DNA from 2 places in the Lysinibacillus sp. NPDC048646 genome. Region 2 is predicted to be linked to the other one. Evidence: a T-box and tRNA genes for the amino acid it is inferred to sense, from the RefSeq annotation. Region 2 holds a T-box; the other holds one or more tRNA genes.
What was found. A T-box is a leader RNA that pairs with one kind of tRNA and senses whether it is charged. The one in region 2 lies ahead of tyrS (tyrosine--tRNA ligase), so its partner is inferred to be a tRNA-Tyr.

Region 1: it has a tRNA-Tyr gene. The T-box ahead of tyrS (tyrosine--tRNA ligase) is inferred to sense a tRNA for this amino acid. The anticodon was not compared.

Annotation. Positions count from the first base shown of each region.
Region 1 is NZ_JBNNLZ010000026.1:886-17,008, forward strand. It holds gene mbcS (acyl-CoA synthetase MbcS) at 1-929, opposite strand, end outside; tRNA gene ACQKII_RS20355 (tRNA-Asn) at 1,203-1,279, shown strand; gene ACQKII_RS20360 (ABC transporter ATP-binding protein) at 1,834-2,607, shown strand; gene ACQKII_RS20365 (AMP-dependent synthetase/ligase) at 2,622-4,544, shown strand; gene ACQKII_RS20370 (branched-chain amino acid ABC transporter permease) at 4,519-5,403, shown strand; gene ACQKII_RS20375 (branched-chain amino acid ABC transporter permease) at 5,408-6,469, shown strand; gene ACQKII_RS20380 (ABC transporter substrate-binding protein) at 6,531-7,787, shown strand; gene ACQKII_RS20385 (ABC transporter ATP-binding protein) at 7,816-8,607, shown strand; tRNA gene ACQKII_RS20390 (tRNA-Glu) at 8,925-8,999, shown strand; tRNA gene ACQKII_RS20395 (tRNA-Val) at 9,074-9,149, shown strand; tRNA gene ACQKII_RS20400 (tRNA-Tyr) at 9,165-9,248, shown strand; tRNA gene ACQKII_RS20405 (tRNA-Gln) at 9,268-9,342, shown strand; tRNA gene ACQKII_RS20410 (tRNA-Lys) at 9,359-9,431, shown strand; gene rocF (arginase) at 9,612-10,517, shown strand; gene sigW (RNA polymerase sigma factor SigW) at 10,648-11,211, shown strand; gene ACQKII_RS20425 (anti-sigma factor family protein) at 11,225-11,848, shown strand; gene cdaA (diadenylate cyclase CdaA) at 11,998-12,834, shown strand; gene ACQKII_RS20435 (CdaR family protein) at 12,827-13,867, shown strand; gene glmM (phosphoglucosamine mutase) at 14,203-15,555, shown strand; partial or broken gene ACQKII_RS20445 (M20/M25/M40 family metallo-hydrolase) at 15,698-15,982, shown strand; gene ACQKII_RS20450 (type 1 glutamine amidotransferase domain-containing protein) at 16,054-16,123, shown strand, end outside.
Region 2 is NZ_JBNNLZ010000002.1:108,269-124,391, forward strand. It holds gene ACQKII_RS02760 (IS256 family transposase) at 1-541, opposite strand, end outside; gene tyrS (tyrosine--tRNA ligase) at 789-2,003, opposite strand; T-box leader at 2,080-2,321, opposite strand; gene ACQKII_RS02770 (hypothetical protein) at 2,645-3,016, opposite strand; gene ACQKII_RS02775 (DUF6366 family protein) at 3,368-3,568, opposite strand; gene ACQKII_RS02780 (endonuclease MutS2) at 4,688-6,589, shown strand; gene ACQKII_RS02785 (hypothetical protein) at 6,684-7,550, opposite strand; gene ACQKII_RS02790 (YqcI/YcgG family protein) at 7,728-8,774, shown strand; gene ACQKII_RS02795 (HD domain-containing protein) at 8,774-9,781, shown strand; gene ACQKII_RS02800 (HAD family hydrolase) at 9,783-10,427, shown strand; gene ACQKII_RS02805 (MFS transporter) at 10,431-11,582, shown strand; gene ACQKII_RS02810 (helix-turn-helix domain-containing protein) at 11,705-12,952, opposite strand; gene ACQKII_RS02815 (MFS transporter) at 13,169-14,449, shown strand; gene ACQKII_RS02820 (enoyl-CoA hydratase) at 14,903-15,280, shown strand; gene ACQKII_RS02825 (MBL fold metallo-hydrolase) at 15,454-16,123, shown strand, end outside.

The DNA of each region.
Region 1 (16,123 bases), on a different contig from region 2:
ATAAATGTTTCAATTACTGGACGATTCAAAGGTTCCCCAGCTGAAACAGCACTTCGTAGAGCTGATAGATTATAATCTTTCAGACTATCAATCTTCGCAATAATACGATATTCGGTTGGTGTGCAACAAAGGACATTTACCTGCTCATCTTGAATGAGTTGAAGATACGTTTTTGGATCAAAACCGCCGTGATATACGAATGCTGTTGCTCCAAGCATAATTGTTGATAAGAATGGGCTCCAAATCCACTTCTGCCAGCCAGGTGCCGCTGTTGCCCAAACTAAGTCACCTTCACGTACACAAAGCCATTGAGAAGCTGCTGTTCGAATATGTGCATACCCCCAGCCGTGTGAGTGAACGACACCCTTAGGCTTACCCGTTGTACCCGAAGTATAAGAAAGAAATGCCATATCGTCACGTTTTGTCGCAACTGCTGTAAATGTAACAGGTTGTGTACTTGCTAGTTCATCTAAAGAAGTCCAATTAGCATTAGCGTTGCCAATGACTAACTTATTATTCAATGCATCAACTGTTGAAGTAATACGGTCTACCTCACAAGTAAATGCTTCATATGCAATAACTGCCTTTGCAGAAGAGTGCTCCATACGATATTCTAGATCACTTGCACGTAACATCTCCGAACACGAGATAGGAACGATTCCCGCCTTTAAACAGCCAAGGAACACGAAGTATGCTTCTGGTAGGCGTGGGATGATGACTAATACACGGTCGCCTTTTTGAAGCCCCTTATTTGTGAAGGCATTTGCGTATTGATTCATTTTTTGAATAAGCTCAGCATAAGAAATTCCGCGACGTTGTTGTTGTGCATCTAGCCAGCGTATTGCCTGGCGGTCACTATCTAAGGAAAATTTTTCTAACTCCTCTGTAATGTTATAAAGTTCTGGTGCGATTAAATCATTTGTTACCATATGAACAGTCCTCCCCAAAACAAATTTAATTGAAAATTCTTGAAACTATTTTTATTTTAACAATTACAATAATATACAGCAAGAATTTTTGATACATAAAATAGAAATATTAGATTTAATGGAGAACTATTAGTGTTTTTGTAAAGGAAAATAGTAACTCTATAATTAATATAAAAATTATTATAAAAAGGGATTGCATAATTTACAATCCTTGCTATAATAATAAATGTGCTTAAGTGGTTGTTGAAAAACAACTAAATTGAATAGTGTTGTTCCGAAGTAGCTCAGTTGGTAGTAGCACCTGACTGTTAATCAGGTTGTCGCAGGTTCGAGTCCTGCCTTCGGAGCCATTTTTTTTTGTCTTTTTTCTGCTATCCCTCTTAAAACACTTCTCATGATTCATCTTCCAAAGTGGAGTATGCCTTCACATGATAGAAATATTTCAGTCTAATACACTATATCTCCTTTATAAATGAACGTCTCCTACAATGATATTCAAAAAATCAAAAACAAATCCCATTACTTTTCTAACAAATCCCTTCTTATTACAGTTATTTCCAGCACCTAGTATAGAATTATTTTCTATTTTTATAAATAAATTAGTTATATTATAATATATATTTTCAATTTGAATTTCTATTGGTTTGAAGGGAGTAACGTATAATTATAATGTTAAAATATATTTTATTACTATTTAAAAATAATTAATTTATTTAAGATGTGTACTCATTACTGAAGTGCGTGTTTTTTTCTTAGATAAACAGAGTATAAACGAGAAAAAATTAACTTAAGTAAAAAAATTGTTAGAAAAATCCGACAATTTAGATTGACAACATTATTCTAGTTAAAGTAATATTCAGAGCAAGATGTTAATGCACGCTTAGATAGCCAAGGGGGAATTCAAGTGGGGCCTATTTTAGAGATTGAAAATGTCTCTTTGCAGTTTGGTGGCATCAAAGCATTAGATAGTGTCACTTATCATATAAACCAAGGTGAAATCTTTTCGCTGATTGGTCCTAATGGAGCTGGGAAAACAAGTATGCTGAACTGTATCAGCGGTTTATATCAACCGACAAATGGCTCCATTCGGTACAAAGGGCAAGAAATCATCAATATGAAACCATACAACCGCACGACTTTAGGGATGGCACGAGCCTTTCAAAATATCGCGTTGTTTGCGCATATGTCGGTACTCGATAATTTAAAACTAGGAAGACATTCATTGATGAAGTCAGGCATTTTTAGTGGAGGGCTTTATGCTGGAAAAGCTTCTAAAGAGGAGATTGATCATCGGCGAAAGGTAGAAGAGGTCATCGAATTTTTAGAATTGCAGGATATACGCCATACGCCAGTTGGTACGCTATCATACGGGTTACAAAAACGCGTGGAAGTTGGACGTGCTTTAGCGCTTAATCCAGAGTTGATTTTATTGGATGAGCCTATGGCGGGGATGAACAATGCCGAGAAGGATATGATGGCCAGGTTCATACTAGATATACATGAGGTGATGGGAACGACAGTCGTTTTAATTGAGCATGACTTAGGGATTGTCATGAGTCTGTCTGATCATATCGCTGTATTGGATTTTGGGAAGTTAATTGGATTTGGGACACCGAAGGAAATTCAACAAAATCCAGATGTAATTAAAGCATATATTGGTGAAGAAACCGTTACTTAAGGGGGAGAGACTGAATGGTCATTCATAAAACATTACCTACTCTTTTAGCGGAGCGAGCAAAAAATGAGCCGAATGCGGTTGCGCTAAGACAAAAATACTTAGGTATATGGAATGAAATAACTTGGCATGATTATTTGAAGAACGTGGAATTATTAGCGGCTTCACTTTCGCAGCAATTTCACTTTCGGAGTGGAGAAAAGCTTGCGATTATTGGCGAAAATCGACCGCAGTGGCTATATGCGCAAATGGCAACCCAATTGCTAGGTGGCATTTCGGTAGGGATTTATCAAGAATCATTACCAGATCAGGTGGAATTTTATTTAAACGATTGCAAAGCAAGAATTGTCATCGTGGAAGATCAAGAACAAGTAGATAAACTGCTAGAAATAGAGGGTCGTATTCCGCTTGTAGAACATATTATTTACTACAATAAGCAAGGGTTACGCCATTATAAACATCCTAAACTTAGTTTTTTAGATGACTTTATGAAAAAGGGAGAAGATTTATTAAAGCAGCAGCCTAATTTTTACGAAGAGCAAGCGAGCACGCTAGACACACATAGCCCGGCTGTGATTGCCTATAGCGCCGCAACATCGGGCAGGCCAAAGGGAGCTTTATTGACACATTTTAATTTAATCAATGCAGCAAAAAATTTAACGGAGGAAGAGGAAATGAAGAAAAATGATGATTACTTTTCATTTTTACCGTTGTCATGGGTAAATGAAAAAGTAGTTAGTACCGTTGTGCCGTTAATTGTTGGATTCGCTATTAATTTTCCAGAAAAGCCGCATACTGTAATGGTTGATTTGCGAGAGATTGGTCCGCAAACATTGCTCGCACCCCCTCGTGTGTATCAATCGTTAATGTCTAGCTTTACAATTCGGATGGAAGGGGCTAGCTGGTTTAAAAGAAAAGTGTATGGCTTCTTTAAAAAGTACGGGGATAAAAAAGCGGAAGCGGATGCCAATAATGAAGTGCTATCAGGTATGGATAAACTGATGTACTTTTTAGGCAACGTCATTATTTTTAGTGCTATTCGCGATCACTTAGGGATAGCTAGGCTTAGAAGAGCGTATGTTGCGGGGGCGGCGTTGCAACCGGATGCCTTCCATTTCTATCACAGTATCGGCGTGAATTTAAAGCAAACATACGGTGGGACAGAAGTTGCAGGTATTGCATTTGTTCAGCCAGATCGTCAAATCAAGTCAGGAAGCTCAGGCATCCCAATTCCAAATACGGAAGTGAAAATAGGAGAAGACGGTATCGTTTATATGAAAAACAATGCCATTTTCTCGGCGTATTTGAATGAGGAAGACCAAAAAGAAGTGGTTGATGGTTGGCTGTCACTAGGTGATCATGGGTATCTTGACGAGCAAGGCCATCTTCATATTTTAGATCGACAAGAAGACCTCATCACGAATTCAGCTGGTGAAATTATTTATCCGAGATTAGTAGAAAATGAGTTAAAGTCAAGTCCATATATTCAAGAAGCGGTTTGCTTCGGTAAAGATAAGCCATACATGACCGCTATTTTAAATATTGATATGAATAGCGTCGGGAGATGGGCGGATAAAAACCGCGTTTTATTTACAGAATATTCAGACTTATCAAGAAACTTGAAAGTTGTAGAGCTCATTGAGCAACAAGTTGAACAATTAATGAGTGAATTGCCTCCGCAATACCGTGTGAAAAAGTTTTCTATTTTACACAAGCAATTTACGGCAGATCAAGGGGAATTAACGCGCACGTTAAAAATCCGCCGAAACTTTGTTGAACAAAAATATAAAGAATTAATTGATGGCATGTATACAGATACACAAGAAGTGTCATTAACACCTTCACATGCCGAATCCGTAGAGGAAGAAGTAAGTTTACGTGTTATTCAATTAAAAATTGAACAGGGGTGGCATGATGACATTCTTTTTACAAATGCTTAGTAACGGAATTGTAGTAGGAAGTATATACGGATTAGTGGCACTTGGATTCGTATTAATCTATCGAGCAAGTGGTGCGCTAAACCTAGCAAATGGTGAATTCGTTTTATTTGGTCCTTATATTTGTTTAGTGCTGTTAACGTCATACAAGGTTCCGTTCTATATCGCCATCATTATTACGTTAATTGTAAGCGCGATATTAGGATTAATTGTAGAGCGACTTGTTGTTCGTCCATTACAGCATGCACCGGCTATTTCAGTTATCATGGCGACGCTCGGATTGGCGAATTTATTGGCTGGGGCTATCCATATGATTTGGGGACATGGCACGAAAATCTTCCCACCAGTATTTCCACAAACACCGGTTCAATTTGGTGGGGTAATTGTAACGCCAGTTTATTTATGGTCATTTGTCATTGTTATCGTATTGTTAATTGTTTTCACAATCTTCTTCAAGTATTCGAAAATTGGCTTAGCGATGCGTGCGGTTGCAGACGATCAAGGAGCTGCACAATCGGTAGGGATGAGTGTGAAATTTGTTTATGCTGTAACATGGTCGATCGCAGCAATGGTAGCAGCGATTGGTGGAGTTTTACTAGGGAACATTAGTGGTGTAAGTCCAGTCATGGCGACAATTGGTTTAACGGTATTACCAGTTGTTATTTTAGGGGGACTAGACAGTGTAGCAGGTGCTATCATCGGTGGATTTTTAATCGGCATTGTTCAAAATATTGCGGGAGGCTACTTAGATCCGCTTGTAGGTGGCGGCTTAAAAGAAGTTGTGCCGTTTATCATCGTACTGTTGATTTTAATGGTAAAACCACACGGATTATTCGGCAGCAAGGGTATAGAGAGGGTGTGACGGTGTGAGGAATATATTTGTTCGTGAAAGTGGCAATTATAAAACATCTTATGTAGGTGATATGAAGTTATTTGGTACGGTTAGTGGAAAAGTTAAAATCGTAGTGATTGTTGGCGTTTTATTGCTAGTACCGCTATTTACTTCAAACTACTGGGTAGGGTTATTAACGCTCTGTGCCATTTCAGCTATTGGTGCAATAGGGTTAAATATTTTAACAGGATTTACAGGGCAAATTTCGATTGGAGTAGGAGCGTTCCTAGGTGTAGGAGGCTATACGTCGGCGATTATCACATCTACATACGGGCTTAACTTCTGGATCTCTTTGCCATTAGCCGGATTAATTACAGCCATTGTAGGTGGTATTTTCGGATTACCAGCATTACGTTTGAAAGGTTTATACTTGGCAATCGCTACATTAGCGGCGCAAGTAATTATTTTATTTATTATTAGTCGATGGACAAGCGTAACTGGTGGTACATCAGGGATGGTGCTAAGCCGTCCATCGATTGGGTCATTCTCATTCAAATCTAATACATCTTATTATTACTTGTCTATTGCGATTTTATTGTTAACGGTGCTGTATGCAACGAATCTATTACGCACGCGAGTAGGGCGAGCTTTCTTAGCTGTTCGAGATCGCGATATAGCAGCACAAATTATGGGGATTAACTTATTCAAATATAAAGTATTAGCATTTGCTGTAAGTTCATTTTTCGTAGGGTTAGCTGGTGCTTTACTAGCTCACTATACGATGATTGTAAGTCCAGAACTTTATAGTACAACGGTATCCATTGAGTACTTAGCGATGATTTTAATCGGTGGTTTAGGCAGTGTTTTTGGGTCTATTCTTGGGGCGGTATTTATCACACTATTACCGATTGGTTTAGGAACTGCAATCGATTTGGTTACAGTATACTTCCCAGATTTAAATCAATTATTATCTGCATTTAAAGAATTTGCATTTGGTTTAGTCATTATCCTGTTTTTAATTTTTGAACCAGGAGGGCTAGCGCATATTTGGTTAAATATTAAGAAGTACTTTAAGCTTTGGCCATTCTCGTACTAGTGCCTGCGGGGGAAATTAAATATATAAATACAAAAATACACAAACAGTAGGGGGAATTGATGTGAAGAAAAGCAAGAAACTATTATGGTTGCTATTGAGTGCTTTATTTGTACTTGTACTAGCAGCTTGTAATGGCGATGGTGGCTCGGCAACAGATAGCGATACACAAGGCGATAGTGGTACAAATACAGGAAGTAACACAGATAGTAATGCCCGTGAAGTAGTAATTGGGGGACTATGGGATTTAACAGGTGGTACATCTGATGTAGGTGCACCTTTTGCTGAAGGGGCAGAAGCATATGTAGAATATGCTAATTCAAAAGGGATCGAAGGCTTAAATATTAAGTTAATCGGTAAAGACTATGGTTATGTTATTCCAGAAGCACAAAAGTTATATCAAGAGCACCGTGACAAAGCTGGTGCACAAGCAATTATTGGTTTCGGTACAGGTGATACAGAGGCTTTACGCCAGCAAGTAGCTGCCGATGAATTCCCATTCGTATCAGGTTCATTATCGGAGAACTTAAATGATACAAAGGAATCGCCATATAACTTCTTAGTGGCAGCTTCGTATTCTGACCAAGGTCGTGCATTATTAAAATGGATTAAAGAAAATCATGAAGGCGGCGAGCCAACAGTAGCATTACTTTACAATGATACAGCGTTCGGCCGTTCTCCAGTTGAAGATATGAAAGCGTATGCAAAAGAAATCGGTGTTAAAGTTGTGGACGAGCAAGTAATCGACGTAAAAGCAACAGAAGCACAATCACAATTATTAAATATGAAAAAGAAAGACCCAGACTATGCAATCATTCAGCAAACTTGGGCAGCAACTTCTACAATTTTACGTGACGCAAAAACATTGGGAATCGATACACAATTCATGGGTCTTAACTGGACTACAGGTGAAGGTCTATTTGATAATGTAGATGCGGCAACTGCTGAAGGATATATGGGCGTACTGATCAACTCTATGCCAGGTGATGAAGTGCCAGGGATGGCTGAAATAGAAGAATACTTGACAGGCAAAGGCAAAAAAGACGAAGACATCAACCAAAAATTCGTACAAGGTTGGGTAACAGCGAAAATTATGGTTGAAGCTATTAAAAAAGCAGCTGAATTATATCCAGATGGTGACATTAAAGGTGCTCAAATCCGTGAAGGTATGGAGTCTTTAACAGACCTAGACTTAGGCGGTGTAGCAGCAAATGTATCATTCTCAGCTAACAACCATGCAGGTACAAAAGAAATTCGTATTGGTGTTGTAAAAGACGGCAAATGGGAAGCAATTACAGATTACATTAGTTTCGAAGATTAATTTTCTGTAATAGAAAGGAGGGACTTACATGCTTCAGGTAAATAATTTAGAGGCTGTTTATCAAAAAAATATCCTAGCATTAAGAGGAATGTCCCTCCATGTACCCGAAGGGAAAATTGTTGCGCTTCTCGGTAGTAATGGAGCGGGTAAGTCCACAACTTTAAAAGCTATTTCAGGTCTCCTCGTGGGTGATGGAGGAAAGATTACAGATGGTACGATTGAGTTTCAAGGCGAAGTCATCAATGATATTATGCCAGATGTCCTTGTGAAAAAGGGAATTTTCTTAAGTATGGAAGGGCGTCGTGTTTTCAAAGACTTAACAGTAGAAGAAAATTTGATTGCAGGGGCCTATACACGAAAAGATCGCGGTAATATTAAGGCGGATATTGAAAAAATATACGGCTATTTCCCGAAACTAAAAATGCTCCAATCACGTAAAGCGGGTTATTTATCGGGTGGTGAGCAGCAAATGTTGGCGATTGGGCGCGGCTTGATGGCTAAGCCAAAGCTATTATTACTCGATGAGCCGTCTTTAGGGATTGCGCCGCTGTTAGTACAAGAAATCTTCCAAAACATTAAAAAGATTAATGAAGAAGAAGGTATGACTATTCTAGTAGTTGAGCAAAATGCCAATGTTGCATTATCGATTGCACACTCCGGCTATATTATGGAAAATGGCCGCGTAGTGATGCAAGGGGATGCAGCTAGCCTATTATCCGATAATGAAATTAGTGAGCATTATTTAGGGATAGGAAAAGAAGGCAGTAAAGACTACAAAGAAGCAAAATCATATAAACGACGCCAACGTATCGTTTGGTAAGAATAGTAGCTGCTACAGTAATTTGTAGCAGCTTTTTTAGGCAATTAATGATGCGTTTAAACTAATTTATTCCAATAAAAGTGAGGTTATTTTAAATCTACTCATTCTCAATGAATCTACAACTACGATCATAGTAGGTAGAAGCTACATTTAAATTGATTGTAGATAAATGATTGAGAAGATGGTAGGATTAAGTTAGGTTTTTGAACATTTTCATAAGCAAATATTTAGTTTTAAAAAATTTTAAAAAATGCTTGCTAAGTATAAAAAAAGATGTTATTATAAATCTTGTCTTGTTGAGAACAATGTAACATGTCGGCCCCTTGGTCAAGCGGTTAAGACACCGCCCTTTCACGGCGGTAACACGGGTTCGAATCCCGTAGGGGTCACCATTTCCTTGGCGTTGTAGTAATGCAAAGGCTTAAAAAGAATAAATAAACTGTAAAGAAATTACACCTGTTTTTATGGAGGATTAGCTCAGCTGGGAGAGCATCTGCCTTACAAGCAGAGGGTCGGCGGTTCGAGCCCGTCATCCTCCACCATATAGTGTTAATTTCGGAGGGGTAGCGAAGTGGCTAAACGCGGCGGACTGTAAATCCGCTCCTTAGGGTTCGGCGGTTCGAATCCGTCCCCCTCCACCAGTTTTATTTATACAATGATTGGGGTATAGCCAAGCGGTAAGGCAACGGATTTTGATTCCGTCATGCCCTGGTTCGAATCCAGGTACCCCAGCCATTCATTTCTTATATTTGAGCCATTAGCTCAGTTGGTAGAGCATCTGACTTTTAATCAGAGGGTCGAAGGTTCGAGTCCTTCATGGCTCACTTTTCTATAGAATATATTCAAAAGTGTCACATTAACTACAGATACTAATCTCTTACTGAAAACAGTAGGAGATTTTTTTTGCCTTCTTTGACTGCATGAATATGCAAAAATGTGTTGAGTTGAGCCAAAGGCATTGTTGGCTTTACAATGGTTATACAACACAGAGGGGGTATAAAATATTGAATAAACATAGTATTTCAATCATTGGAGTGCCGACAGATTACGGACAAACACGCAGAGGAGTAGATATGGGGCCAAGTGCTATTCGTTATGCAGGTATTGTTGATCGTTTAGAAGCGATTGGTCATGAGGTACAGGATCAGGGAGATATCCGTGTTAATCATAAACAAGAAAATGCAATTATTGATAAACAACTGTTAAATTTAGAAGAAGTCGTCGATATAAGTACTACTTTGGCAAGCAGAGTATATGAAGCGGTTGAGCAGAAGAAGTTTCCACTTGTATTTGGTGGAGATCATAGCATTGCAATCGGCACGCTAGCTGGGCTTGGTGAACATTATAAAAATTTAGGTGTTATCTGGTTTGATGCACATGCAGATTTAAACACGCCAGATACAACTCCATCTGGTAATATTCATGGGATGCCGCTAGCTGTTAGTATTGGACTAGGACATGATCGACTTGTACAAATTCGTAACTATGCACCGAAAATTAAACCTGAAAATGTCATTATAATCGGAGCTCGTTCAGTAGATCCTGGAGAACGTGAACTGATTCGTCAACAAGGTATAAAAGTCTATTCAATGCACGAGGTAGATCGACTAGGTATGACTCGTGTTATGGAGGATGCTCTTTCCTATTTAAAAGAACGCAAGGTAGATGGTTTACACTTATCGCTTGATTTAGATGGCCTAGATCCGCTGTATACACCTGGGGTGGGAACGCCGGTACCTGGTGGGATGACATACCGTGAAAGTCATTTAGCGATGGAAATGTTACAGGAATCAGGTATACTTACATCCGCTGAATTTGTAGAGGTTAACCCGATATTAGATGAAAAGAACAGAACAGCAGATGTTGCAGTAGCATTAATGGGCTCATTATTTGGAGAGACCCTCGTATAATAAAATTGTCAAAAAAATGCCTATTGTCGCATCGAATAAAAATCTTTTGTTATAATTAATTAAAATGAAACTTTTCTTATCGGTGGGTCGTATAGTATAAGACAGTTGTAAAGGTGGAGAAGTTAACACAATGGATGCGTTAGTAAATAAGAGAATAAAACAAGTGCTTAAAGGCGATCAAAACGCATTTGCCGATATTGTGAGTCTCTATCAGCACAAACTGTACCAAGTATGCTACCGGATGTTAGGCAATAAACAAGAATCAGAAGACATTGCACAAGAAGCGTTTGTACGTGCCTATATGAATCTGCATACATTTGATCAAAAAAGAAAATTTTCGACATGGCTTTATCGCATAGCGACAAATCTCTGCATAGATCGTATTCGAAAAAAGAAGCCGGATTACTATTTAGATGCGGAAGTAGCTGGTACTGAAGGGCTTGATATGTATTCTCAAATTGCTGCAGATGACCAGTTACCAGAGGAACAGCTAGAGCAGATGGAGTTACAAGATCGTATTCAATATGAGATTGGACGTTTACCGGATAAATATCGTTCAGTTATAGTATTGAAATATATTGAAGAATTATCGTTACAGGAGATTAGTGAAATTTTGGATATGCCTCTTGGTACGGTGAAAACGAGAATTCACCGCGGACGTGAAGCATTACGAAAGCAATTAAACAATCTGTAGGAGGGGGAGCGTCATGAATATTTGTCCAGAGCATATTATAGACTATATGCATGATTATTTAGACGGTGACATTAGTCGTGAGCATGAGCAAGAGTTGAAACAGCATTTGCATTCATGCGGTGATTGCAAGCAATTGATGCAGGAATTAAGTGAAACGATCGCCTTTGTGAAGAGTGCTTCTCATATTACAGCACCTCCGCATTTTGAAGCTGCAGTGATGGCTCGTTTACCCAAACCTAAAAGTCGTGTGGGCATGCAAAAATGGATTCGTCGTCACCCATTATTTGTGGCGGCAGCGGTTTTTTGCCTATTTATGAGTGCTACTTTACTTGGAAGTTTCATGGATGACCAACATTTTTCTGTCACGAAACAGCCGAATCTAGTTGTTGAAGGGCAAACGGTCATCGTACCGAAAGGTGAAGTTGTCAAAGGGGATATCGTTGTAAAAAATGGTGATTTAATTGTTGAGGGGCAAGTAGATGGCAATGTTACTGTTATTAATGGGCAGTACATGGCATCCTCGGCAGTTGTGACAGGTCAAATTGAAGAAATTGACCAAGCGTTTGAATGGCTATGGTATACCATTAAAAATTCATTCAAAGACGCCATGGCATTTGAAGATAAAGAAACTAAATAACACTCTATACGTCCTACATGATAGTGCACGTGAGAGGCTGAGAAGTCTACTCTTTTGAGTAGACTTTTTATTTGAAAAAAGTTACATTTAATAAGAATGTGCTATACTTAAATGTGTATGGATTCGCAATGAAAAGTGGGGGATGCCACGTGCAAATTATCGAACAATTCACGGATTTGACGCCAGTGAACATTGTTATTAACTTCATAGATGTACTGCTCGTTTGGTACGTTGTTTATAAAATCTTAACCCTCATTAAAGGTACGAAGGCTGTCCAATTATTAAAAGGCATTTTCGTCATTATTATTGCGCGCATGGCAACGGACTTTTTAGGGTTAGAAACATTAGGTTGGATGCTAAAACAGGTGATCGAGTTCGGTTTCTTGGCGATTATTATCATCTTCCAACCTGAAATTCGACGTGGACTTGAACAGATTGGACGAGGAAAGCTATTCCAACGTTCAACGAGCCAAGTAGAAGAAGAGCAGACAAGACTTATTGAGGCTATGAAGAAATCCGTTAGTTATATGGCAAAACGTCGTATTGGGGCGTTGATTTCTATTGAAAAAGAAACAGGTCTGAATGAATATATTGAAACGGGAATAGGCTTGAATGCTGAAATTTCATCTGAACTACTCATCAATATTTTTATACCGAATACACCACTTCACGATGGAGCGGTAATTATGCAAAAGGATAAGGTAACGGCAGCGGCCTGTTATTTACCTCTTTCTGAAAGCCCGTTTATTTCAAAAGAACTTGGAACACGACACCGTGCGGCACTTGGCTTAAGTGAAGTGACAGACGCCATTACGATTGTCGTATCGGAAGAAACAGGAGCCATTAGTATTACATTAAACGGTAATCTACATCGCAATCTTTCTCTAGAGGAATTCGAAACTCTATTACGTAGAATGTGGTTCGGATCAGTACAAGAATCGAATACAGCCTCTAAGTTGACTTGGAGGGGGAAAAAGAATGGATAAAATGATGGATAGCCCTTGGGTATTACGAATTATCGCACTTTTTCTAGCCTGTTTACTGTTTTTCTCCGTTCGTACAGAGTTATCTTCAACAAATAAAACGATAACGAATGAACAGGTGGAAGTGATTCGTGATGTACCTGTAGATGTTTATTATGATGATGAAAGCCTAATTGTGACGGGTATACCAAAAACGGTTAATGTCACAATTAAGGGTCCAATGCCACTTGTTATACAAACAAAAGCGATAAAGGACTTCTCAATATTTGTAGACTTAAACCATTTATTAATAGGTGAGCATAAAGTAGAGCTGCAATACGAAAATATTTCTGATAAGCTGCAAGTTACATTAGACCCAGCGACAATCGATGTGAATATCGAGGAAAAAGTCACACAGGAATTCCGTGTTGATCCGGAGATGAACAACCGTTTAATTGATGAAGGCTATATATTAAAGGGCATGACTGCAAACCCAGCAACAGTATTTGTCACAGGGGCAAAAAGTGCCATTGAGAGCATCAGCTATGTAAAAGCGACAGTAACTGGTGAGCAGGGCTTAAATCAACCTTTCTCACAAGAAGCGGCAGTGAAAGTTTTGGATCGAGATTTAAATAAATTAGATGTGACTATTGAACCAGACAGCGTTAAGGTACAAGTGGATATTGGAGAATACAGCAAAGAACTACCTGTTACGATGAATGAAACAGGTAAAGTACAGGATGGTATAACAATCGATAAATTATCGCTGGATACGACAGCGTTGAGAGTATATGGTAAAAAATCGATTATTGATGTCTTGGCTGAAATTTTGGTAGATGTCGACCTGTCAAAAATTACTGAATCAAAAACATATGAATTTGATGTGAAATTACCAGAAGGTGTGACAAAAATATCTGAATCAAAAGTAAAAGTTAAAGCAGATATTACGAAGGTGGAAGAGGAATCGAAGGAAACTACTACTAATCCAAATCCAAATCCAAATCCAAATCCTGAAGAAACTGAACCTGATACAATTACAGAAGATATTGATTCTTAAACAATAACTGACTATAATTTTATTTTGACTCAGTGGCAAACTTAAGAAACAATACCTTGTTGGCTGAAACCTCTAGGAGATGCCGTGGATACAAACCTAGACACATTGTTTATTTGTCCGAAATGCGAAAAAGTATGTTAAGCATGATAAAGAAACGATATAGCAAAGGTTCTATGCACGAGAGCGTCAGGTACAATTCGTAGGGGTGTAATTAATAGTTACTAACAAATGAACGAAAATAGACTTTTCCAAAAGTAAGCAGACGAGCCGTCCAATTGTCTACAAGAGACAAGCGTGATTTAGGTCGTCTTGCATTGAAGGAGAGAACAATTAGAATGGGTAAATATTTTGGAACAGATGGCGTCCGTGGCGTCGCGAATAGTGAATTAACACCGGAATTTGCATTTAAACTAGGTCGCGTAGGTGGCTATGTTTTAACGAAAGATGCAACGGAACGTCCAAAGGTATTAATTGGTCGTGACACACGTATTTCAGGTGAAATGCTTGAAGGTGCACTTGTCGCTGGTCTTCTTTCGATTGGCGTAGAGGTGATGCGTCTTGGTGTTATTTCAACACCAGGTGTCGCTTATCTTACTCGAATTATGAGTGCAGATGCAGGCGTCATGATTTCAGCTTCACATAACCCAGTTGCCGACAATGGCATAAAATTCTTCGGTCCTGATGGCTTCAAGCTAACAGATGCGCAAGAAGCCGAAATCGAAGCAATTCTTGATGCAGAAGTGGATACATTGCCACGTCCAATCGGGGCAGATTTGGGCTCTGTAAGTGACTACTTCGAAGGTGGGCAAAAATACATTCAATACTTGAAACAAACAGTAGATGAAGAATTCGATGGCATTCTTGTGGCATTAGACTGTGCGCATGGTGCAACATCTTCTCTTGCAACCCATTTATTTGCGGATTTAGAAGCAGACATTTCAACAATGGGTGCTTCACCAACGGGCTTAAATATTAATGAAGGCGTTGGCTCAACGCATCCAGAGGGCTTAGCTGCATTTGTTGAGGAAAAGGGTGCAGATGTTGGATTAGCCTTTGATGGAGATGGTGACCGTTTAATCGCAGTCGATGAAAACGGTAAAATCGTGGATGGTGACCAAATTATGTTCATCATCGGTAAACATTTGAATGCAGTAGGTCGCCTGAAAAAGCAAACAATTGTGTCAACAGTTATGAGTAATATGGGCTTCTATAAAGCAGTTGGGGAAAATGGTATGCAAAGTGTACAAACAGCTGTAGGTGACCGCTATGTCGTGGAAGAAATGCGTGCTAATGATTACAACTTAGGTGGCGAACAATCTGGCCATATTGTTTTCCTGGACTTCAATACAACTGGTGATGGCTTGTTAACGGGTATTCAACTCGTGAATATTATGAAAGCTACAGGTAAAAAACTTTCTGAGCTTGCATCTGAAATGACAATTTTCCCACAACGTTTAGTAAATGTACGTGTAACAGACAAGCATGCTGTAACGGAAAATGCTAAGGTTGCTGCCGTTATTGCTGAAGTCGAGGCTGAAATGGCTGGCAATGGTCGAATTTTAGTACGTCCTTCTGGTACAGAACCACTTGTTCGTGTAATGGTGGAAGCTGCTACAGAAGCAGATTGCGAGCGTTATGTAGAGCGCATTGCAGATGTTGTACGCGCTGAAATGGGTCTAACTGAATAAACATACATGTAAACTCGGTTTTCTTCTAACAAGATAGAAAGCCGAGTTTTTAGTTTGCAATTTTAAGTACGCTACCTGTTGGCAACTGGTAATAGGAGTTCTAAAATATACCAAACAGATGTACAAGTCATAACCCCATTTTTTTCGATGGTTTGATTATTTACCAGTCGTGAACAATGCAAGTGTTTTTGAAGATGTTGCAAAGGAGGCTGCTGAAATAGTAGTAGAGGCTAAACAAAGTTCTGGTGGTGAAGATTTCGCTTACTACCAGACGTTAAAACCAGGCTTCTTTGTTTGGATGGGTACGAGTGGTACAGAGGAATGGCATCACCCAGGCTTTATATTAAATGAAGAAGCCTTACTAGTGGCGGCAAACTATTTTAGTAATTTAGCGATAAAAGTTTTGCAGCAGCTAGCTACTGAATAATTAACATGTTTACTTTGCATAGCTAGGGGAATAAATAAAGTATCCTATTATGTAAGGAGTGTTTGATTGAAATGGCTAAGATTGCAACATTAATTACTGATATGTTCGAAGATAGTGAGTGGACAAGCCCCAAAAAGGCAT
Region 2 (16,123 bases):
AAAGGACACGTCCATTTTCACGTACTTTAATATACATGGCATCTAGAAATAGGTAGGGACACTTCAAGTCTACTAGTGACCGATTTGTCCATTTTTGAATAGCTGGATCTAATTTTTCCATTAGCGATGATACAAAAGATTTCGATACTTTCTGTCCACATAGCTGCTCCACAACATGGGTGACTTTCCGCGTAGAAACGCCCTGCACTACCATCTCGATCAACGTCAACACCAGTGCCTGATCCATGCGACTGTATTTTTCAAACAGGGTTGTACTAAATTCACCATCTCGTGTGCGTGGGACACGTAATGTAACCCGCCCAATCGTTAAGGTTAGATCACGCTCATAATAGCCATTTCGCTGTCCTTTACGCGCATCAATTCGTTCATATGCCTTTGCCTGTATATAATCGTCTCTCTCTTTTTCCATAAATTCATTGAGAATTAACACCACTGTCGACTTCACAATCGCTTCCATATCTGAATCCATAACGGATTCTTTTAAAAAATCCATGTTTAGAGTAATATTAAATTGAGTCATTTTTTTCCTCCTCAATGTTTTGGTCGTACTTAACATTTACCCAGGAGGAATAAAAATGACTCTTTTTTCTTTTACACAATTATATGGACTTTATCATGATACGTACTACTTCTGTCAATTTAAAAGAATGCCATCTATTTTGAACAAAGATTAGTCATAATAGATGGCATTTATAGTGATTAAATGGATAATATAGCGGAAAAAAATAATGTTTATATCGGATAGAATAATATTTAAAAATCGCCCATCATTTAATAAATTTTACAAATCGTTTCTTGCCAATTTGTAACACGTCATTGTTCATTAACGTATGATCTAAATCATCAAGAAGGATTTTTTTACCATTTAATGATACGCCATTTTGTTTGATTAACCTTACAAATTCGCTTTTACTTTGAACAAAATTCATATTAATAAGCTCAGAGATGATGTCCGCAATTTTTTCGTGTCCGATTTCGATTAAAAGGCTAGGAATATTTTCTGGAATTTTCCGTTTTTGAAAGGCGGTTTCAAAATAGACTTTGGCTTCCTTCATCGCATTTTCACCATGATATAACGAGGTAATTATTTCTGCTAATTCTAATTTCACATCACGGGGATTTTCGTCGTTTGCTATACGCTCTTGAATCATTTTGATTAACTGAGGGTGCTCATCTGTTGCCAATTCAAAATATTTAATGATCAAATTATCTGGCACTTCCATCACTTTTTTAAACATCGTTTCTGGTGCCTCATTGACACCGATATAATTCCCTAGACTTTTACTCATTTTTTCAACCCCATCTAACCCTTCTAGCAGAGGCATAAAAATGGCGATTTGTTTTTCTAACCCTAAATGCTTTTGTAGTGTTCGTCCCATTAAAATATTAAAGGTTTGGTCTGTGCCGCCTAACTCAATGTCTGCGGAAATTTCTACTGAATCATACGCTTGCATTAAGGGGTAGAAAAATTCGTGAATCCCAATAGGCACTTGATTTTTATAACGTTTTTGAAAATCATCTCGTTCTAAAATTCGCGCTACCGAAGTCGTTGCAGCTAATTGAATGACTTCTTCAAACGTTAATTTTGATAACCATTCACTATTAAAACGGACAGTTGTTTTATCTTTATCTAATACTTTAAAGATTTGCTCGCAATAGGTGTTGGCGTTTTCCTTAACCACTTCATCACTCAGTGCCACACGACCTTTTGATTTACCTGTTGGGTCACCAATGCGACCAGTAAAGTCCCCAATCAAAATGACTACCTGATGCCCTAAATCTTGCATTTGCTTAATTTTGCGTAGAACAACGGCATGACCTAAATGAATATCCGGTGCTGAAGGATCAAGACCTAATTTAATTGTCAGCGGCTCTTTCTTCTCGAATGAACGCGTTAATTTTGCCAGTAATTCTTCTTCATGAACAATTGATTCTGTCCCTTTTTTAATGATTGCTAATTGCTCTTGTGGTTCTAACAACATCTATAACAACTCCTTCAAATGTTAATCTGGCAGATTCTATAAGAGAAAAACAAAAAAACGCCCTTTAGGAATAAACCTAAAGGACGTGTATGAACGTGTTACCACCTTTATTTGAGAGCTATTCACATAACTCCCCTCGATAAGTACGGCTATATGCGATACCCATGCATTGATTACGGATGCAACCCCGTCGTAGCCTACTATAATTTCGGTACGCAGCTCCAAGATGTATTCACCTTAACTTTCCTTGCGCCTCTCAACAACCGGCTACTTTCTGTAAGTTCCATTAAAGCTACTCGTTCTCTTCAACGCTTTTACTCTTATACTCCGAAATGCATAAAACAAATCTTCGTTTTGCAGATATTGATATTTATTATAACCATACATCTTTAATTGTCAACCAATTTTGAGTATTCATTATTTGATAGTTGTATTCGCACACTATAAAAAATGTAAGATGGTATCGTGTGGAAATCCAATAATAACTTTCACTTTGCGGCAGCGCTATATCGTGAGAAATTATATGCAAACAGCATTTAGAAAAGAAAAGTTACTTATGCTAGTTTTTGTGTTTAGTGAACCACTAGACACTTTAAGTCCAATGTATTATCTAGGTCTACTAGGTTTAGCAGCAGGGTTATTTATTTTTTAGCGGCATTTTGTATATCGATTTCAAAGGAATGAAAACCGTTTTCTGCTGCAACAGTAGTAATTAAATTTTGTATGTCAGTTATTCTTTCTGTATGCATGGACTCGACATCGTTCACGAACAGTGCGATTATTTGTTTATCTGGGTATATTGTGTATCCAATACCTCCTGCCAGCGTATAGCCATGTTCGTTTAGCTTACGAATAATTTTGTTCGAAAGTTCAGTCTCGGTTATTTGAGCATCAATCTTCGCAACTTCTTCTAACAATTTTTGATGATTAGCAAAAGAAACAACATCATTTGATTGGTTGAAAAAATGATCAAGAATTACGAAAGATCCACATATCAACATGATAGTTGCCACAATAAAGATGCCCTTTCTACAGATCGGGTATCATCCTTTCTCACTGCTATATAAATGTTATAAAGTATGCGACAGTAAAAGTATTATGTATAGTTTCTTTCGTTCAACCATTTTAGGGAGGATAAGTAATAACGTTTTTTAAAAAATGAAATGACTAGTTTCATCCATGCTTTTTGAAGTTCTTCAAACGTTTCTTAGTGACATAGATAATACTTTTCGTTACTGCGTTCCAAAAATACGCCCATTCGCTAAACAGATTTTATTGTTAATCTGTCTAACGAATGGGGGAATTCAATTTCTCGACTGCGCTTTTATTTTCGAGTAGTGATAGCAGAAAAAATGCCACCAATTTTAAAAGAAGAATTTATAGACAATATAGCCAACTATAAGGACTAATATTAATACACCTGTCTCTTTCCATCCCATACCAGTTAAATTCGGTGAACTCCCTCTATTAAATCCATCATTTAGAGAACCAGTGGGATTATTTTTTAATTCCTCTTGGCGTAATCGTTCTCGCTGTTCTTCTGGGGCTTCTCTTTTAGTAGGCATAAACAACACCTCCATTGCCAGCAATTTCATAAATAAGGGTACTTATTTTTCTTTTATTATATTGTATTTTTAGAAAATTACAAAAATGATTTTTGCACTCGCATTGTTCTTGATGGAATCGTTGCGTTCGTGTCATATATCGGATATAAGCAACTTTCAACCGTATAATGATTGATTTCAAAAGTAAGCAACTTTACTTTTCATTTCGCATATAGTATGATGAGTTCAATCAATTAGATGATTATGAAACTAACTATAAATTAATGCGAGGTGCTTTTTGTGAGTGCGGTAGGTTCTAAATAGGCAAAACTAAATGAAGTAAATTTGATGACGTGACTGGGGATTTGTTTATCAAGAGCACCCTGAGTTTGTCATGGATTTATTTCGAAACCTATGAAGATACCTACAATACTTTATAAAGCATGTAATTTTGAATTGGCTGCATTTGATGTTGGCTTGATTCGGTTTACCTATGCCTTGTAAATGTAAAGGAAGCTGTGGTATCCCCACAGCTTTTTTGTGTTTATTTTTATCTTCTTTCAGTAAATATTTTTTGTACAGAAAGCGTAACGACAGCTACAGAAGTCTCCCACCTTTATAGGTGTAGAGATGAATGTAGGTTAAAGTTACTTTTCAGCGGGTGTCCAAACACCTGTGGCTGCCGCAATGCTTTCGTACATAAAAAACCTGTTGCTGCCCCTACGCTTTCGCACATAAAACACCTGCTGATATAGAGGAACTCGGTCTATGAACGCCACGTCCTGTGGCAATTTATCTGTGCGACAGCAACACACGACTGAGTGACCAACATCATGTTGGCCTAAAGCCTCCGGACGCAATTATGCCGAGGCATAATAGATACTGAATAAAAGAAAAACAACCCAATTTTATCCCGCATTAACGGTCAGTAAGACGCCTACCTCAAGTGGAGAAGAGAACGAGTCAACTAGGTGGACGATCAACTGACCGTAAATGCCCGATTGGTTCAACTAGCAATCAGTGGGGGATGAAGAAAACCCCCACTGATTGAAGTTTCACTTTATAGTTGAAAGTTCATCGACATCTAATGGGTAGGTATCTTCATTATGACTTGAAAAATCATCGTGAGGAGAAATGAAAATGAATCATACAACTTTTGAGAAGTTACAATATAACGAGTTAAAACAACTGGTAAAATCGTATTGTGTCAGTGGATTAGGGCAGCAATTATTGGATAAGTTGACACCCAGCTCCAATATAAATGTCGTGAAAAATCGCTTAAACGAAACAACAGAGGCACGAACAATCTTAGATGCAGAAGGGCATGTCCCATTTTTAGGCGTATCCAATATTGACCATACCCTCAAAAACCTTGAAAAAGGTATCATACTAGACCCAAGTGAGCTCATCAGTATTTCAGACTTTTTAAGAGGATGCAGGAAAATTAAAAAGTTTATGCTGGATAAAGAATTTTTTGCTCCAGTACTAGCATCTTACGCAAGTTCGATGTCCGAATTTAAAAGTGTGGAGGAAGAAATCAATTTTTCGATTAAAGCCAATCGTGTGGATTCAGCGGCAAGCAGAGACTTAAAACGTATTCGAAGCAGTATCGAAACGACGGAAGAAAAAATTAAGGAACGCTTAACGAAATTTTTAAACAATAGTGTCAATAAAACGTATATTCAAGATTTCTTTATAAGTAAAAAAGATGATCGTTATACCATTCCGATAAAAGCGTCCTTTAAAAATCAAGTGCCTGGAACAGTCATTGAAATTTCCTCTAAAGGGTCGACGGTCTTTATAGAGCCCAATACAGTGGCAAAATTAAATGGGGAACTTGCGAGTCTCAAAGTGGAAGAAGCGATGGAAGAATATCAAATATTAGCTACATTATCGGGATTGCTGCTTGAGAATATCCATGCCATCAACATCAACTTGGAGTTGATTAGCCAATACGATATGGTGTTTGCCAAAGCAAAATTTAGTAAACAAATTGGCGGAGTCGAACCACAATTCAATGATCATGGCTATATAAAATTAGTCAATTGTAAACATCCACTTTTAACGAGTGAGGCTGTGCCACTTCATTTTGAAATTGGCAAAGATTATCGTAGCTTAATTATTACAGGACCAAATGCCGGAGGGAAAACGGTCGTTCTGAAAACAATCGGCTTATTAACCTTGGCGGCCATGTCCGGCTTTCATATTAGTGCAGATCAGACAACTGAATTGGCAGTGTTCGAACATATCTTTGTAGACATTGGCGACAATCAAAGCTTGGAAAATGCGCTTAGTACGTTTTCATCGCATATGAAAAATCTTGCTGCAATTATGCGCGCATCCAATAATAATACGCTTTTACTATTTGATGAAATCGGAAGTGGTACGGAACCGAATGAAGGGGCTGCGCTGGCGATTTCCATTTTAGAGGAATTTTATCAGATGGGCTGTATCACAGTGGCAACTACGCACTATGGCGAAATTAAACGTTTTTCAGAAATGCATGATGATTTTATGAATGCAGCCATGCGCTTTAATAGCGAAACATTAGAGCCCATGTATAAGCTGATGATAGGCACATCGGGGGACAGTAATGCCCTGTGGATTTCTAGAAAAATGAATGTCCGAGAAACTGTGCTACAAAGAGCGAAAGAATATATGGAAAATAAAGATTATCACTTACAACGAGTACATGAGGATAAAATAAGAAAGCCGAAAATTGTCAAAGAGCAAAAACAAGAGAAATATGCATTTGAAAAAGGGGACCGGGTGAAATTATTAGATCATAATGACTTTGGCATCGTCTATAAAGAAATGGACAATACCTATACTGTTGTCGTGTTCTATCAAGGTAGTTTCATGGAAGTCAATAGCAAACGGCTCGTCTTAGAGGTGCAAGCAAAAGAATTATACCCAGAGGGCTATGATGTAGATACATTGTTTGTGGATTATAAGGACCGAAAGTTACAGCATGATATCGAGCGTGGTTCCAAAAAAGCACTGCGTAAAATTCACAAAGAAATGAGACGAGATAGAGGTTGAGAAGTGTGAATACGGCAATGTTCATCTAGCCACTTTCAATGATTTAATAGGAAACAGGTAGGAAAACAATTTATTTTTCCCTACCTGTTTTTTCTTATTTATTCATGTCCTTAACTTTTTTATATAGATTTTGACACTGTTCCGCTTTAAAAGCTAAATCTAAAAAATAGAAGAAATCAATTATTTTTTCGACTTCAATTTGGCTCTTTTTATGTAAATCATCGTTTGCTATGTCAACAATAGCTGAGAAAAACTTTATCATCGCTTGCACATACATATTATCTATAACAGTAATCTTTAATTCATTTAATTCTTTTAAGTAAAAAGTAGCACCGTCAATATCACCATCTGAAATTTTCTTTTCCATAATGTTAAAAAGCATTAGTGAAACTTCATTTCGGTATCTTTTAAAAGTCTGGAAATCCAATAAAGTTTTCTTAGCTCTTTTATAGACGATATTAATAAATTCGTTAGAATAAAAATTCAATGAATTAGAAAAAAGAGTTATTTCATAATAGCCCCAATTTTCACATGTACCTAAGTATGTTTGTAATATTTCTACCTCACTAATATATAACTTGGTATTTTGGATATCATCAATTAATAAATGAATAATAGCTCTATAATGAAGAAATTTTATATTGAGATTATTTCTTTTATAATCATGATCGGCCATATTGGCTAATTCATTTAATTTATCAATATCTTTTAAATAGAATGCCTCTATGTATTCTTTCGTATAAAAGAAATCTTTATTTTCTCTAGAATTCAAATGTTGTTCAAATTCCTCTAACGTAATATTCAGCCTTTCAAGCAGAGCAAAAAATTTCATTGTCCCTGTATCGCTATCTCCCTTTTCAAAGCGCGCTATTGCAGGTCTACTCAACAAATCTTTGTATAGGACTTTTGAAGGGATTTTTTTAGCGATTCTAATTTCCTTAATAGATTCTCCAATATTCAATATTTCCACCTCTTAGTTAACAATTGTTTACATTTTAACAATTATATTGTCTTTAATCTAATAATTAGATTATTGAATAATAAAGGGAGGGTTAAATTATGAATATTATCGCTTTAATTTGGGATCTAATCGGTCGTTAATCTCTTCTAAATATTCAAAGTCTAAGGAGGAGTTTATGTGCTAATTAAGCAAGAGAAAATGAATACTAAATTTCCGTCGGATTATGAATGGTTAACTTCAGAAACAATAAAGGCTCAAAAAATTGTGGAAGCTAAAGATTTTCCTTGTGTATTTGGTACCCAAGGTTTCAAAAAGAAAGCCCATTATATTGCAGCTTTAAATTATCCGTATGATCCTAGAGAATTAGAACAGGATATAGATAATTATCTAACAGAGATTAGTCAATTAGAAGTAGATAAAGCTGGTTTGTCAGGTTTATTGGTCTTCTTTCAACCAATAGGTGAAATGAGTCTCCAATCTAAACAATTTTTAGCCTGGGATTTGCTAAAAAAGATGAAAAATATATTTGAACCAAATGAACCTTTTAATCCATTAGATGATGATTTTTCATTTAGATTTAAACAGGAGTTGTGGTTTATTAACTTTAGCAGTAACAGTTATAAAAATCGCAAATCACGTAATTTAAATAGCTTTTTAATATTGGCATTACAAACATTTAATCGCTCTAATGAATTTTTTAAAGAAAATAATACAATTAAAGCCAATGCTCAACGTAAAGTTAGAAACTTAGCATTAAAATTTGACGGTTGTCCAGTGCATCCAGGATTAGGTCCTATAATTGGAACTGAAGATGAACCTACACCTATGAAACTTTCTTATTTTATTGGGGATACAAATGACAAGCCATCCTATCAACCTTGGCTATTTGAACCCTATTTACCAGAAAGAGTGTTTCTAGATGTTAATTTTGATGATTTACAAAACCTACAAAATTTCATTCATTTAGAAAAGAATTTTGAATTGATCCTATTCAATGAGTCGGCACATTTACCTACGTTATTGAAGGTTGACGTTAAAAGGATAATTACCAATAAAGACCTGCATATCAGTAAGTCACCAGATATTATACAAGAATTTGAAAACGTCCAAACTTGCTGTAAAGTCGGAACTATAGCTAATTTTGATGGATTTGAAATAGAGCATTTAAATGATTTATTGGCATTACATGTGTTAACCGCTAAGCATATAATGCAATTTACTTAATGAATCGAATTGAAACTTTAAATGATTTTAATAGAATAATGAATTCAGATATTTTTTCAAAATTGCAAGATAAAACGCAGTTAATTTTATTTAATAAGGATGTCACTAACCGCTTTGATCATAGTCACCAAGTTGTTAAAGCAGCTCTTATATTAGCTGATAATCTTCAATATACAAAAAATTTGAGTAAAGTACACATTATTAGCGGGGCTATTGCACATGATATAGGTCATCCACCATTTGGTCATGATGGAGAGAAAATATTGAATTTCTTAATGAAATCACACGGTGGATTTGAATCTAATGCTCAAGCACTTCATATTCTTTCAAAAGATTTAAAAGTTACAAATGAAACAATAGCTGTTGTATTTAAACATACCAAGGAAATTCCAGAAAAATCAGATGGACAGCGTATAACTAAAGGTTATTACTCTACTATGCGAGCATATTTAGAACCATTATCGGCGATTATGACTGACGAAAGAAGCATAATTGATTTTGCAGATGAAATTTGTTATACATACAGTGATTTTAGAGATTTGTTTTTTATAACCAAACTCTATGATTATCATTTATTTTCAAAATCAACGTTGAAAGATGAGATTCTACGCATCATATATAAGAAATTTAAGCATCATATTTCATGGAATGAGTTTAAATACTTTATTGATAAAATGGAAAATATTTTACAAATAAATAACTTGCATCAATATGTGTATACAATGTGTAGTTTTATATTCATGAATGATAAACAAGTACTAGAGGCAAATATTTTTTATAAGATTATAACGAGTTATGTAAAACTTTTAATTCAAGACACTTATTTTAAATCTGAAGAATTTTTGACTTCGATTTGCGATATTCATAAAATTATGACAAAAGTATTCTATTGTCTATTAAATGACAATTATTCCAAATGTTCGTATCATTATAGAAGCGTCTGTGATAATATTTGTAAAATGAATGAATTAGAAATTATAGAACTATATAGACAGGTGAATAAATAATATGAAATCATATATATTTGATTTTGATGGGACGTTAGCAGACTCAAAACAATGTAGCGTACTTGCTACGCAAGAAGCATTTCGATTACTAGAGCTTGAAACGCCAAGTGTGGAGATAATTGAATATTACATGGGCATTCCTATCGAACAATCATTTAAAGAAATGGCATCCATACAGTTAGAAGAGTCTTTATTTGAGGAGTTACTTGCTATTTTCCGCAGGGAATATAAAAAATTTGAAAATGAATCGCTCTCTCTTTTTCCAAAAATGATGGATGTGTTAGAGGAGCTAAACAAACAAGGAAAACAGTGTTTTGTTGTTTCGAGCAAAAAAACCGATGTGCTTCTACGAAATTTACAGGCACTTCAAATTAACCGATTTTTTGAAGATTATATTGGCTCTGACCAAGTTAAGCATTATAAACCTCATCCAGAGGGGATTTTTAAACTAGTCGAACGCCATCAACTAGATTTACAAGCATGCGTAATGATTGGTGATGCCATTTTCGATATACAAATGGGTAAAGCAGCTGGATGTAAGACGTGTGCAGTGACTTGGGGTAGTCATTCTGAAGAACAACTACAAAAAGAACAACCAAACTATTGTATTAGTGACGTCTTGGACCTGCTGCTATTGAAGAGTTAAACTATGAGTAAAGAAACCAAAATAACCATTATTGGATTTCTGACAATGTTTATTGTTGGGGTATCGGATTTAATAGTGGTGGGCATTCTTTTGCCTATGAGTAAGGCATTTCATGTATCGCCAGCTTTAATGGGACAACTTGTGACAATTTATGCTTGTGCCTTTGCGGTCCTCAGTCCACTTTTAACGAAATGGACAAGAAAATGGGCGGATAAGTATACGTTAGTCGGAAGTATCCTCATATTTATTTTAGTAACGTTTCTCACAATATGGGTCCGATCATTTGCAATGCTTTGTGTACTAAGAGTGATTCTTGCTGGAAGTGCTTCACTTATTACGGTGAAATTAATGGCAATTGGTGCAAAAATATGTGTACCAGAAAAAAAAGCAAAGGTAGTTGCTAATATCTATGTTGGCTTTAGCGCAGCTAATATTTTAGGTATACCACTTGGTATGCTGCTAGCGAATTACTTTGATTGGTCAGTTCCTTTTTATCTTATTTGCTGCATTGCACTTTTGTGCTTAGCAATGATTCACTTTGGTATCAATAAGATGGCATTTGAAACTGTGCAAAACAATCAAGGCGACTATCATGTACTTTCGAAAAAAGGGGTCATCATTATTTTACTGTTTTTGTTTTTAATGATGGTTTCAACTAGTTTGTTATTTACATATGTGGAACCATTGATTCGCCAAGGTGGGCATTCACTTTCAGTAGTTAGTATTGCTTTATTTATATCAGGTGTAGCGGGCGTAATCGGTTCTAAGTTAGGGAACCTGCTTGCTGAAAAATATGGATATGTCTTAAGTGGCACGATAATAACTGTCGTTTATAGTGTATCATTGCTCGGTTTATTGTTAGGGTCCGGTAATGTAACGATAGTGCTTTTATGTATTTTACTGTGGAATTTGTTCCATTGGGGAACGAATCCTACGGTTCAGTATGCATTACTGCAATTTGTCAAAGGTGATCCAAGCCAATTATTTAGTTATAATATTGCCATTTTGAATTTAGGTATTGGCATAGGCTCTCTCTTGGGAGGAATGCTCTTTGCTATGGACAATGAATTTACGTACTCATTGTTAGTTGCGATTGGACTTAGTGGTATTTCTTTCATTTTATTACAAAGTTTAAGGCGAATAGAAGTGCATTAATCGTTTGTTTTGGCATTAAGTTTGGCTGGGAAGTAGTAGTATCTATAAACAACTATAAAAAGGAATTCACCAAGAAGGTGAATTCCTTTATCGTTGGTCCTAATTTTTTTACTTGCATCATACTAAACCAAATCAATCTGTGCTTTGATCGAAAAATAAACTTCCTTAATCTTTTCTTTATAGGGGAGGTCGATCAGCTCTTGCGAATCCATGTAGGCTTTTTTGGCGATGTCGTAAGCCGTTGTTAACTCGCCAAGCTGTGCGTAGTTAAGCGCTTTATAGGAGAAGCATTCATTCATACTCAACAAATCATACGGATGTGAAGTGTACATAGGGATTTCTTTATAGTGTTCAAATGCTTCCTTTGCCTCCGTATGCTGACCAAGCAAATAGTAGGATTTCCCTTTTTCTGCGTAATAAAAGTTTTCATCCAATTTTTCTTTATCTCCATGTACGAGGGCTTTAAAACGTTCAATTTCAATCAAAGCCTGCTGATAATCGCCTGTATAATTGTTATAATAATGCGCTCTTAATACGAAGATAAATGCGTCCACATCCACCTGTTCTACAAAAATACGATACTGCTCAAGCTTCATCATCATATGCTCTGCTTGTACGAAATCACCATCAATCATGGCACAATAAGCTGCGATACGATACATATCATCTATATGATAGTACAGTTGGTTTTTGTGGGCATTTGTAATGGTTTCATTTATCAGTTGTTTACCTGCTTCATGCTCACCAATTGCCAGCTGAAGGATGCTAATGTAATAAGCCAATTTGCCCGAATCTCGTGAATCTAGCTGATAATTTTCATGCGCAATTTTCTCTTTTGCCTGCATGATACAGGCATAAGCCTCATCATATTGACGGTTTTCCGCTAAAATGGTCAGCTGTAACATATATGTTTTAAACCAATGGCTCAGTAAATTGATTTCTTTAAATATTTGCCGTGCTTGTTGCAATGGTGACGCCCATGTCGATAAACCTGCTTCATATTGTGCATCTGCATATATATAAAGCAAACGCCCAGCCTCATAGCTTAAAGGGAGATCTTCCGCGTAAGACTCAATCATCTCAACGATTTGCTGATGGTTGTCCGCATCTCCACGCTTTACCTCAGCAAACAAGATTTCCACTTGCTCTAAAAGGTGACGAATTGTAGCGGGCGTTACCTGTTCAAGTAGCTCACTTGCTTTTACGCCAAGACGTTCCGCTATATAATCCAAGCTCTCCATGGATGGCTTGGCTTTGTCATTTTCAATTTGGCTTAGCATACCCTTGGTTAGACGGTCGGCGGCAAGTGCCTCTAATGTTAATTTTCGTTCCTTCCGTAATTTGCGAATCCGAGTGCCTAAAGAGTTCACTGCCTCGCCTCCTTTCTCGCATAATAACAATAATACTTCATGTACTCAATGTCTAGGCATTCATACTATAAAACTGAGCTTGCTGTTGATTTGAATGCACATATCTTTTGTTTAATTATATTAAACTTTTGCTTGCGTGAAAAGGCACAACTATGCTATATTTTGTTTAATTAAATTAAACATTTAAAATTAATTGAACAATTGGAGGGATTTTAGATGAATGAAGCGGAAAAATATAAAAAGGCGACTTATCATTTGTGGACTTTTACCGCTAGTAAAATGATTGCCTTGTTAGGGTCGCATGTCCTGTCATTTGGTATTAGTTTGTATATTTTAGCAATGACAGGTTCTGCCATGAGCTTTGCGACGAATATGATTTGTTCCATATTACCGCGCGCTCTCGTAGCGCCACTTGCGGGTTATGTAGCCGATAATTTTTCAAAGAAACGCACCATTTTATTGGCACAGGCGGGAACGGTTTTGACGATGGGTGGTTTACTACTTTATACGGAGACAGTAGGTATGTCAGTCAATGCGATTTATGTGACGACCGTATTCTATACGCTGTGCTCAGCGTTTTCGGGTGTAACGTTTAGCTCGGCAATCGCTACACTTGTGAATCCGGAGCGTTTACAGCGTGCGATGTCGTTCAATCAAATGTCGATGTCAGTAGCTGCTATTGGTGGACCCGTTATCGGCGGGATGATGTACGGCTTTTTTTCGATGGAAGTATTTTTATTGGTGCATATGGTTGCCTATGTGATTGCCTTTTGTTTAGAGGCAACGATGAACTTCAATTTATATAGTACACGAGGGGAAGATGTAGAGAAGGAAAAAATGTGGGCAGGTTTGGCAAGTGGCTTTCGCTATATCAAACAGCAAAAAGTCATTAAAGTGGTGATGTGGCTGTCATTATGGATTAATTTATTTTTCTCAGCCATCGTTGTTGGCGGAACCTATATTATTATTGAAGTACTGAAAGTAAAGTCAACACATTTTGGCTTTATTCAAGCGTCAGGCGCAATTGGTATGTTGGTAGCTTCTCTCTATTTTGCAACACAGGCAGAAGTTAAAGTACCGTTGCGGTTCTCTAAGATTAGTATATTGCTCCTGTCTAGTAGTCTAGGGCTAGCGGTAATACCATTAGTGACAAATCTTTCGTATATTACGATTTTTATCTTTTACATCGTTCTCTATTTTATTTTCGCTATTTTTGAAATGGGTATTAATATGCCACTTGGCGTCTTTATGCAAAAGCTCATTTCTGAGGAATATCGTGGACGCGTGTTCGGGCTTATGGAAACAATGTCGATGTCGATGATGCCGCTTGGAATGCTGGTGTACGGCGTATTATATGATACGTTACCAGCGACGGGGATTCTGCTTGTTACGAGTGTCATTATTGTTACCATTACGCTTGTACTACTAAGACCAGCTGTGTTAAAAGAAGCACATCCTGAATTGATGGAGCCAACTATGGAAAGCGTTCAATCTTAGTTAAAATGCAAATTTCTAAGAGGCTCTTTAAAGTGCTTTGAATAACGAATATAAAAAGCAAGTCGTCGATTGAAAGGGGTGGAGGCACTTAATTTGCTTGAAACCTTGAACGAGGAACTGTCTGATCGTGAATCAGCTTTACAGGTAACTAAAGCCGTTTGAAAAGTCTGGTACTTAAAAAAGTATCAGGCTTTTTAAATGGGCTGTCCAAAAAGTAAAATTGTAGATAGGAGTATTGTGCGGAAAGCAACGATTGTTATTGTTTGAAGGACTTTTGGGACAGTGCCTCTGTATTTTCATTACTAGGTAAAAGTAAAATGTTTGGAGGATTCTAGAAAATTGTTTAAGAAAAAAAGTAGATTCTACAAGCCATGTTCATAAAAAAGAGTATAATAAATTGTATATTCTGAAAATTAGGATAATTAGTAATGTAAAAAGAATAGGGGGATTTAGATGTCGTTAAAAGTAGGGGATAGCATTACCTTTGAAAGAACTTTTACAGAAACAGATGTTGAATTATTTACAACAATTTCATGTGATCAAGGCATCCATCATATAACGCCAGATGAACGAGGGAAACTGGTTGTGCAAGGCTTATTAACAGCAACTCTGCCCACAAAAGTGGGGGGAGATCATAATGTATTAGCTCGTACGATGAATTTTGAATTTTTACGACCTGTATTTACAAGTGATACGATTATTTGTGAAGTGAAAATTGAAAAATACGAGAAGCAAGAAAATAATAGAACAGCTATAAGTACCACGTTTTTATGTAAAAATCAGCATGAGAAAGAAGTATTAACAGGAAACTTTGCAGGAATAATCCTCTAGGTTGTAAAGACATTCTTTAAAAAGTTTTTGGACAAGGCAGATATTTCATGGCGTGTTTGAGAGATTTATTTACTGTATGCACAACATTATGTTGAATAACATAAGCTTTGCATAAAAAGTAGTTCGAATGTGATCACAGTACTTTATCATGTTAAATTAAAGGAGAATAGCTGATGAATAAATCCACTATTACGTTCTTTGAGAGAAAATTTCCAAGTGCAAATATGATTCTGATTAAGGATCAACTTCCGATTCTTGTAGACAGTGGTTTTGGCAGTGATGTAAAAGACACAGAACAACTAATAACAGACGCCGGTGTTTTACCTAAAGAATTGCATCTTATTGTGAACACCCACTATCATAGTGACCATGTAGGTGGCAATTTCCATTTGCAAAAAAACTATAGTTTACCCATTGCCGCTCATAAATGGGAGGCGGATTTAATAAATGTTGGTGATGCTGAAGCTTGTAGTGCAGAATGGTTAGATCAGCCAGTAGAACCCTACAGCGTAGATAAAATGCTCTCCGATAACGATGAAATTGATACGGGGAGTAGTATTTTGCAAGTTTTCCATACACCTGGACATACATTAGGACATATTTCTTTATATGAACCTGCTAAAGAGCTATTAATTTGTGGGGATCTTTTTCATAAAAATGATATTGGATGGCTGAATATCTTTAGAGAAGGGGTGAACGCCATTCAACGCTCAATAGAAAGTTTGGACAGGTTAGCCAAACTTCGAATACAAACAGCATATCCAGGGCACGGACCTCAGATAGAAAACCCATTAGACACTATTGATATGGCAAGGAAGCGACTTGAAAAGTGGATGGGTAAGC